2 linked regions of the Heliomicrobium gestii genome follow. Each later gene encodes a partner of the first gene's protein in a complex. Links are inferred from orthologs where the notes say so. Each region holds a gene or a part of one and is shown on either strand. Other genes may lie near its edges.

Evidence for each region.
Region 2: the proteins of trxB (region 1) and trxA are in contact, whole or in part, in a crystal structure (PDB 1F6M), measured with the Escherichia coli proteins. The link is inferred for Heliomicrobium gestii from one-to-one orthologs.

Annotation. Positions count from the first base shown.
Region 1 is NZ_WXEX01000013.1:118,047-122,553, forward strand. The notes cover bases 739-3,630. They hold trxB (thioredoxin-disulfide reductase), read left to right. Parts: upstream 739-1,472; coding sequence 1,473-2,789; downstream 2,790-3,630. Other genes in these bases: GTO89_RS14315 (M23 family metallopeptidase), read left to right, coding at 739-1,282; rarD (EamA family transporter RarD), read left to right, coding at 3,122-3,630. In the rest of the region: more of GTO89_RS14315, read left to right, coding at 1-738; more of rarD, read left to right, coding at 3,631-4,051; GTO89_RS14330 (tetratricopeptide repeat protein), read left to right, coding at 4,181-4,507.
Region 2 is NZ_WXEX01000015.1:82,002-85,737, forward strand. What follows is about bases 808-3,736. They hold trxA (thioredoxin), read right to left. Parts: upstream 2,473-3,736; coding sequence 2,143-2,472; downstream 808-2,142. Other genes in these bases: GTO89_RS17900 (two-component system response regulator), read right to left, coding at 808-1,887; GTO89_RS15240 (metal-sensitive transcriptional regulator), read right to left, coding at 2,504-2,818; GTO89_RS15245 (tRNA threonylcarbamoyladenosine dehydratase), read right to left, coding at 2,828-3,613; aspS (aspartate--tRNA ligase), read right to left, coding at 3,610-3,736. Outside these bases: more of GTO89_RS17900, read right to left, coding at 1-807. UniProt on the Escherichia coli protein: Participates in various redox reactions through the reversible oxidation of its active center dithiol to a disulfide and catalyzes dithiol-disulfide exchange reactions.

The DNA.
Region 1 (4,507 bases):
ACTAGACGAGATGAAACTGGAGATTCGCTCCATCGATCTCCAGAACTGGCGAGAGAGCAAGGGACTGATCTACATCGCCCAGGGGGCCGGCGTGCTCCTGCTGGTGGGCGCCATCTCCGCAGCGGCCATGACGGGAACAACGTCGCCGGTCGCCACGGCGCCGACGGCCGCCCAGGCGGTCACGCTGGCGGTGAAGGCCAACGGCATGGTGGATGCCTGCCGGATCGTCGTCGACGGTCAGCCGGTCATGGTGGTCGCCAGCCGCCAAGAAGCCGAACAAATGGTGAAAGACGCCATCAACTTCTTCTCCTACGGCCAAATCGGTCAAGGCGTCGAGTTGATCGATGTAAAAGTCAAGCAGCAGATCGCCTATGAAGACGCGGAAGTGCCGCCGGAGCAGGTGATTCCCAGCGATCAGGCCAAAAAGTTGCTCGTGGAAGGCAAAGGCGAAAAGATTCGCTATGTCGTCCAGAAAGGGGACACTCTTTGGAGCGTCGCCACCAAAAACGGCATGAGTTGGAATGAACTGCGCAAGGCGAACGCCCAACTGGTCAACGAGAACAAGCTGAAGATCGGCCAGGAGATCAACCTCACCCGGCCGGTTCACTACCTAAACGTCGTCAGCACATACAAGGTCGTCAAAGAAGAGAATGTGCCCTATCCGACGAAGGTCGAGAAGGATACATCGCTGAAGGTCGGCGCTGTGAAGGTCAAGCAGGAAGGCGTCAACGGCAAAAAGGTCGCCACCTACATTGTCAGCAAGGAAAACAACTATCAGTTTGACGAAGAACTGAAGGATGAAAAAACGCTGCAAGCCCCGGTCCAACGGATCGAGGCGCGCGGGGACCGTGTCATGGTCGCTTCCCGTGGCGGCAGCAGCTACAGCAGCGCCGGCGCCAGCTACAGCGGCGGCGGCAGCGGCACCCTGTCCTGGCCTGCCGGCGGACGTCGGATCACGTCGCCGTTCGGCTACCGGGGCCGCGAGTTCCACACCGGCATGGATATTGACGGCGAAACGGGCGATCCCGTGTACTCTGCCGCCGATGGTGTGGTCACCTTCGCCGGTTGGGCCGGTAGCTATGGCAAGTGCATCCTCGTCGACCACGGCGGGGTCACCACCCGCTATGCCCACCTCTCGCAGCTCTATGTCGGGGAAGGTCAGACGGTCAGCCGGGGCGCCAACATCGGCGCCATCGGCGCGACGGGACGCGCCTACGGCAGCCACCTGCACTTCGAGGTCATCGATGGCGGCGTGAAAAACCCCATGGCCTACCTGAAGTAATAACGGCAAGCTTTTGGCACAAGATCGTAAGGAGGACCCATTGACGGGTCCTCCTTTTTTTCGTAGCCGATCGGGCAACGGGCGCCCTGCAAGGCCATCGTCGCTTCGCTTGACACGGCCTTCACGATCCGCCTATAATAGGAGTCAACAGATACCCCTAATGGGTATAAAACGCACGGGAGTGAGCGCAATGATCGACTTTCCGTCGGTGCAGACCATCGCCATCGTGGGCTTGTCAGACAAAGCGGGCCGCGCCAGCCGTCATGTGGCCGAATACCTGAAGGAACAGGGATACCGGATCATTCCCGTCAACCCGACAGCGACAGAGATCCTCGGCGAAAGGTGCTATCCCGATCTTGCCGCTATCCCAGCGGACATCGAGATCGATGTGGTCGATGTGTTCCGCCGCTCCGAAGAGGTCCTGCCCATCGCCCAGGCGGCCATCGCCCGGGGGGCGAAAATCCTCTGGCTGCAGGAAGGCGTCGTCCACGAGGAAGCGGCCCAACTGGCGGAAAGCGCCGGCCTCACCGTCATCATGGACCGCTGTATGCTCAAGGAGGATCAGGCCTGGCGGAAAAAAGACCCGAAAGACATCTACGACGTGCTGATCATCGGCGCCGGCCCCTCGGGGCTGACGGCGGGCCTTTATGCGGCCCGGGCGGGACTGCGCACGGGCATCCTGGAAGCGGTCATGCCGGGCGGACAGGCGGCGACGACGGAACTGATCGAGAACTACCCCGGTTTTGACGCGCCCATCTCCGGCCCGGAACTGATGATGCGCTTCATGGCTCAGGCGCAGCGATTCGGCGCCGAACTGATCACGGAAGAAGTGACCCGGACGGCGCTGAGAGGCCACCTCAAGCGTGTCGAGACGACCAGCGGCGTCCGCTACGCCCGCGCCGTCATCATCGCCACCGGCGCTCAGCCGCGCCGCCTCGGCGTCAACGGCGAGGAAGACTTTCACGGGCGAGGCGTCTCCTACTGCGCCACCTGTGACGGCGCATTCTTCCGCGGACGCAAGGTGATCGTTGCCGGCGGCGGTAATTCCGCCGTCGAGGAGGCCCTGTTTTTGACCAAGTTTGCCACTGAGGTGACCATCGTCCACCGCCGCGACCAGTTGCGGGCGACAAAAGTCCTCCAGGATCGCGCCTTCCAGAATCCCAAAATCCGCTTCGTTTGGGATACGATCATCGAGGAGATCGCCGGCGACGCCGCTGTGGAAAAGGTGATCACCCGCAACCGCAAAACCGGCGAGGCCGGTGAGATCGCCTGTGACGGCGTCTTCGTCTTTATCGGCCACTCCCCGGCGGCGGACTTCCTCACAGACCCCTTGGAGCGGACGGAGGAGGGCTACATCGCTGTCGATGCCCACCTGGCCACCAACCTCCCCGGCGTCTTCGCCTGCGGCGATGTGCGCAACACGGTGTTGCGCCAGGTGGCCACGGCTGTCGGCGACGGCGCGGTGGCGGCCATCTCGGCAGAAAAGTTTCTTTCCGGACATGGTTGAAGGGAGCGGAACCGTTGGGTCTATTCCTCTCTCGGACGAACCCTGGGCTAACGACCCGGGGGTTGTGGCACACGGAAAATAGGAGTAAACTAGTCAGAGAAGTTTTCTAGGGCCTCGCGGCGATTCGCCGGTCTGGTTCGAGAGGAAACGCACAGGGCGGCCTGTGTACAGGGCGGGAAAAAAGCCCGGGAGGATATCTTCACGCGATATCTTCTCGGGCTCTGCTTTTTGGCCGTCGGCAAGCCTGTTTTTCCTGACCCTGATTCTGGTCGGTATTATCGGGCTGAAGGTGACCGGCCCCAACGTGTAAACAGGGAGAGGATGGGTGGACGATGGAAGCAGAAACAGCCCAAGACAAAGCGGCGCAGCGAAACACAGTCACAGGCGTCTACTACGCCCTGGCGGCCTACCTGGCCTGGGGACTGTTGCCCCTCTATTGGAAGGCCCTCGAAGGCGTTTCAGGGATGGAGATCCTGGCCCACCGGATCGGTTGGTCATTTCTCTTCGTGATGATGATCATATTCGCCACCGGCCAGTGGAAAACGATGAAGAGCGCCATCGGGAAAAGGGAAAACTGGTTCACGCTGATCACGGGATCGCTTTTGATCAGCGCCAACTGGTTTATCTACATATGGGCCGTGAACAATGGTCATATGGTGGAAGCGAGCCTGGGCTACTACATCAACCCGCTGTTGAATGTGGCCACTGGCGTATTGTTTCTGAAGGAGCGGCTGAACCGTGGGCAGATCGCCGCCATCGGCCTGGCCGCCGTTGGTGTGCTCTTTCTGACGGCCCAGTTTGGGCAGGTGCCCTGGATCGCCCTGTCGCTGGCGATCACCTTCACCCTCTATGGGCTGGCGAAAAAGAAGGTCAGCTTTGAACCGCTGATCGGGCTGGCTGTCGAAACGGCCATGGTGACGCCGCTGGCGCTCCTCTACCTGCTCTACCTTCACGGGCAGGGCGTCGACGCCTTTTCCGGCGGAACGGCGCTGGCGAGGACATTGCTCATGGGGGCGGGCGTCGTCACCGCCATGCCGCTGCTTTGGTTTGCCCAGGGCGCCCGGCGGATCCCCCTGTCGACGATCGGTTTCATCCAGTACCTCTCGCCGACGATGAGCCTGCTACTGGGAATCTTTCTCTATCACGAACCCTTTACGAACGTGCACGCCGTCAGCTTCACGCTGATCTGGTCGGCCCTGGTTATCTATTCCCTCTCTCACCTGAAAGGGATGCGGGAGGCGCGCCGGGCGGCCGCCGGGTGAGAGGGGGGCAACGAGCGCCCGACAGGAAAAACTTTACTCAGCGCCGCCGTCCTTTTATAATACGGCTAAGCGCAACCCCACTCGCCAAAGGGGCGAGGCCTTCGCCCCCATACAGAAAGGATGAGAGCCTTGGCTTCTGCATCTGCACAGTTCAAAAAGCAACGCCGGATCTACGCGATCGTGGCTTTGCTCGTCATCGCCGGTCTGATGGGCAGCACCATCATCTATTCCCTCACCACCCTGCGCGGCGCGCCGACGCCGTCACCGGCGCCGGCCCAGAACGACAACGCCTATCGGGAAAACCTGATCCAAACCTGGCAGGCCGACATCAAGACCCTCGAAGAGAAAGCGACGGCCGATCCGAAGAACGCCGCCGCCTGGCTGGAACTGGCCAACAGCCGGTACAATCTGGGCTCCCTCTACCGGACGAGCGGCGACAAGGAGGCCTCCCGCGAC
Region 2 (3,736 bases), on another replicon or contig:
GCCGATGGGCACGATCAACCCCGTATCCTCGGCGAGCCGCAAGAACTCCATCGGCGAGACGAGACCCAAATCGGGGTGCTGCCAGCGGATCAGCGCTTCCAGGGCGCATCGTTTCCTTGTCGCCGCTTCCACCTTCGGTTGGTAGTACAATAAAAACTCGCGATTCTCCAAAGCTCGGCGCAGGCGGGTCTCCATGGCGAGCCGCTCGAAGGCCCAGGCGTTCAATTCCGGCGTGTAGAGTTGATAGTGGTTGCGCCCCTGTTCCTTGGCCCGGTACATGGCCGCGTCGGCGTTGTGCATCAGTGTCTCCGCCTCTTCCCCATCGGAGGGGTAGACGGCGATGCCGATGCTGGTGGTCGTGCAGAAGGGCGGTATGCCTTCGAACGTCCAGGGATGGCGGAAGGAACAGAGGATCTTCTGGGCCACCTTGGCGGCGTCTTCCACCGTGCTGATCTGCGGGAGCAAGATGGTGAACTCATCGCCGCCGAGGCGCGCCACCGTATCGCTGTCACGGACGGCGCTCCGCAAACGTCCCGCCACACCCTGCAGCAACAGGTCGCCCAAGGCGTGGCCGTAGGTGTCGTTGATCTGTTTAAACCGGTCCAGATCAAGAAAGAGGACGGCCAGCATGTGATGGTTCCGGTTTGCCTGGGCCAGCGCCTGGGACAGGCGATCGATAAAGAGCAGCCGGTTGGGCAGATCGGTCAAGGCGTCATGGTATGCCTGGTGCTTGATCCGTTCCTGGTTGCGCCGGTCTTCTGTCATGTCGCTGAAGACAGCGGCATACTGGGTGGTCCGGCCGTGGCTGTCTTTGATGGCGCTGACGGTCAACCAGGCGGCGTAGAGTTCACCGCTCTTGCGCCGGTTCCAGATCTCCCCCTGCCACTGGCCGCTTTCCTGCATCGAACACCACATCTTCCGATAAAACTGCCCGTCATGGCGGCCTGATTTCAAAAGGCGCGGGTTATTGCCGATGCTCTCTGATTCGGTATATCCTGTCGAACGGCAGAAGGCCGGGTTTACCGACTGGATGATCCCCTTGGCGTCAGTGATCATGATGCCTTCTGTCGTATTCTCAATCACCTTGGCGGCCAGGAGCAGCTTTTCCTCCACTTCTTTTCGCTCGCTGATGTCACGGAAGGCGGCCACAGCGCCGATGATCCGATCATTGACGCGCAGCGGCGTCGACACAAGTGAAACGGGAAAGAGGGCGCCGTCTTTGCGGGTAAAGTATTCTTCATCGCTGCGGTACGTTTTACCGTCGTCGATCGTTTTTAATACGGGGCAATCGGATTCGGGGAGGAGTGCGCCCTCATAACGGCGGTTGTGGATGATGGGGTGGACGTTCCTGCCGAGCAATTCCGCCATAGACCAGCCAAGGAGTCGCTCCGCTTCGGGATTTATAAGGGTCAATCGTCCCTCAGCGTCGAGGACGATCAGCCCTTCTCCGAGGGCGGAAGCGACGGCGCTGAGTTGGGTTTCCCGCGCCGACAGGTTCTTCTCGGTCTGGCGGGCCAGCAAGAGGCGGCGCACCCGTTGCCGGAGCACGGCCCAATGGAGCGGCTTGGTGATATAGTCGGTTGCGCCTGACGCAAAGGCCTTTTCCACCGACGCGTCGTCCTCCAGGCCGGTGATCATCAGCACGGGAACGCGCCGGTTCCGGGGGAGCTTTTGCAAGGCGGCGCAAACGGCAAACCCATCCATCCCCGGCATGAGGACATCCATCAATACAATATCCGGTTCCGCTTTTTCGTACGTTTCCAGGGCCGCCGCGCCATCCTCGGCTTCGATAACGGCGTAGCCGTCTTTTTCCAAGGCGCGCCGCACCAAGAGTCGCATGGCGCGATCATCATCGGCGACCAGGATGAGGGGTTTTTTCAAAGCCAACTCTTTCATCCTGTGTTCCTTTCCGTCACATCCGTCAGGACATTTGCGCCCTCATTATTCATATTATCGAGCCCTGCGCAACCAGTGTCAAGCCGGTGAGGAAGCTCTGAAAAGGACGGATGGCATCACAAAAAGCAAAAGCCGGGAATCCTCTTCCCGGCGTACATCTCTGTGAATTGCTTTTTCTTGTCATTTATGGCGACACTTCGGTTGTCGCGATTGCGTCGCTGGTATTACATCACTGGTATTGCTTCATTAGATGTGCTTGTTCAGCAACTTGACCAGTTCATCCTTTGACTTGAAGCCGATGGCCTTGTCAACGACCTGACCGCCTTTGAAGACCAGCAGCGTCGGAATCGACATGATCCCGTATTCGGCGGCGATAGCGCGGTTTTCATCGACGTTCACCTTGCCGACGACGGCCTGACCGGCGACGGTGTCAGCGACTTCATCGATGATGGGGGCGATCATCTTGCAGGGTCCGCACCAGGCAGCCCAAAAGTCGACAAGAACCGGTTTTTCGGCCTTCAAGACCTCAGTGGGGAAATTGCCGTCCGTCAGGGCGACCACGTTTGCGCTAGCCATGGGTCTACCATCTCCTTCAGACTATTTTCACTTACTTGGTGAATTTGGTCAGGACGTCGACGAGTTCCTCCAACGCTTTTTCCTGTTCTCCCGTGAGCGGCACGTTGGAAAGGCACCGGCGGGTGTGATTCATGATGATCAGTGTGCCAACCCGGTTGATAGCCGCCCGGGCGGCTGCGACTTGGACCAATAGGTCGAGGCAGGCTTTATCGTCGGCGATCATTTTTTGAATGCCCTTGACCTGGCCTTCAATTTTTTTCAACCGCCGGATGAGCGCCTCTTTCGATTGAGCGCATTCCAGAACCGCCACCCCCAATGGATACCCATACCCCGTATCCACTTTCATTATAAGAGGTTATTCGGCCGGTGTCAACAACCCCGCCGTGTCCAGCAGATCGCGAACGACAACGGAAGCCAAGATCAGACCGGATACAGAAGGCACAAAAGAGATGCTGCCGGGGATCTGGCGCTTCTGCTTACATGATGCGCCATAGGGTCCCTCCGGATGCGGGCAGATGCAGTTTTCGGCGCATCCGGCCTCGCCCTTGAGTGGACGAGGCGGTTCCGTGGAGTAGACCACCTTCAGGCCATCGATGCCCCGTTTGCGCAGTTCTTTGCGCATCACCTTGGCCAGGGGATCGATCGATGTCTCGTAGATGTCAGCCACTTGGAAGCGAGTCGGATCGAGCTTGTTGCCGGCGCCGAGGGCGCTGATCACAGGCACGCCGGCCGCTTTCGCCTTTTCGATGATCGTCAGTTTTCCCTTAACCGTGTCGATGGCGTCTACGACATAGTCGAGATCGGCGGTGATGATCTCCTCCCCCGCCTCGACGCCGTAAAAACGCCGGTGACAGGTCACTTTCGCCCGGGGATTGATGTCCCTGACCCGTTCGGCCATGACCTCCACCTTGGGCCGGCCGACAGTGGAGTGGAGGGCGTGCAGTTGCCGGTTCACGTTGGTCAGGCAGATCTCATCATGATCCACCAGCACCAGGTGGCCGACGCCGCTGCGCGCCAGCGCCTCGACAGTGAAGGAACCGACGCCGCCGACGCCGAAGACGGCCACGGCGGCGCCGGCAAGGTGTTCGATCCCCATGTCGCCGATGATCAGTTCTGTTCGGGCAAAGGCGTGTTGTTTCACTTCTTGGCCGCCGGCTCCGCTTTCGGCGCTTTGACAGGCAGGTCCAGCTTGATGTGGAGGTCTTTCAACTGCCGGGGGGTGACGACGCTGGGGGCGTCGACCATGATGTCAGAGGCGGACTGG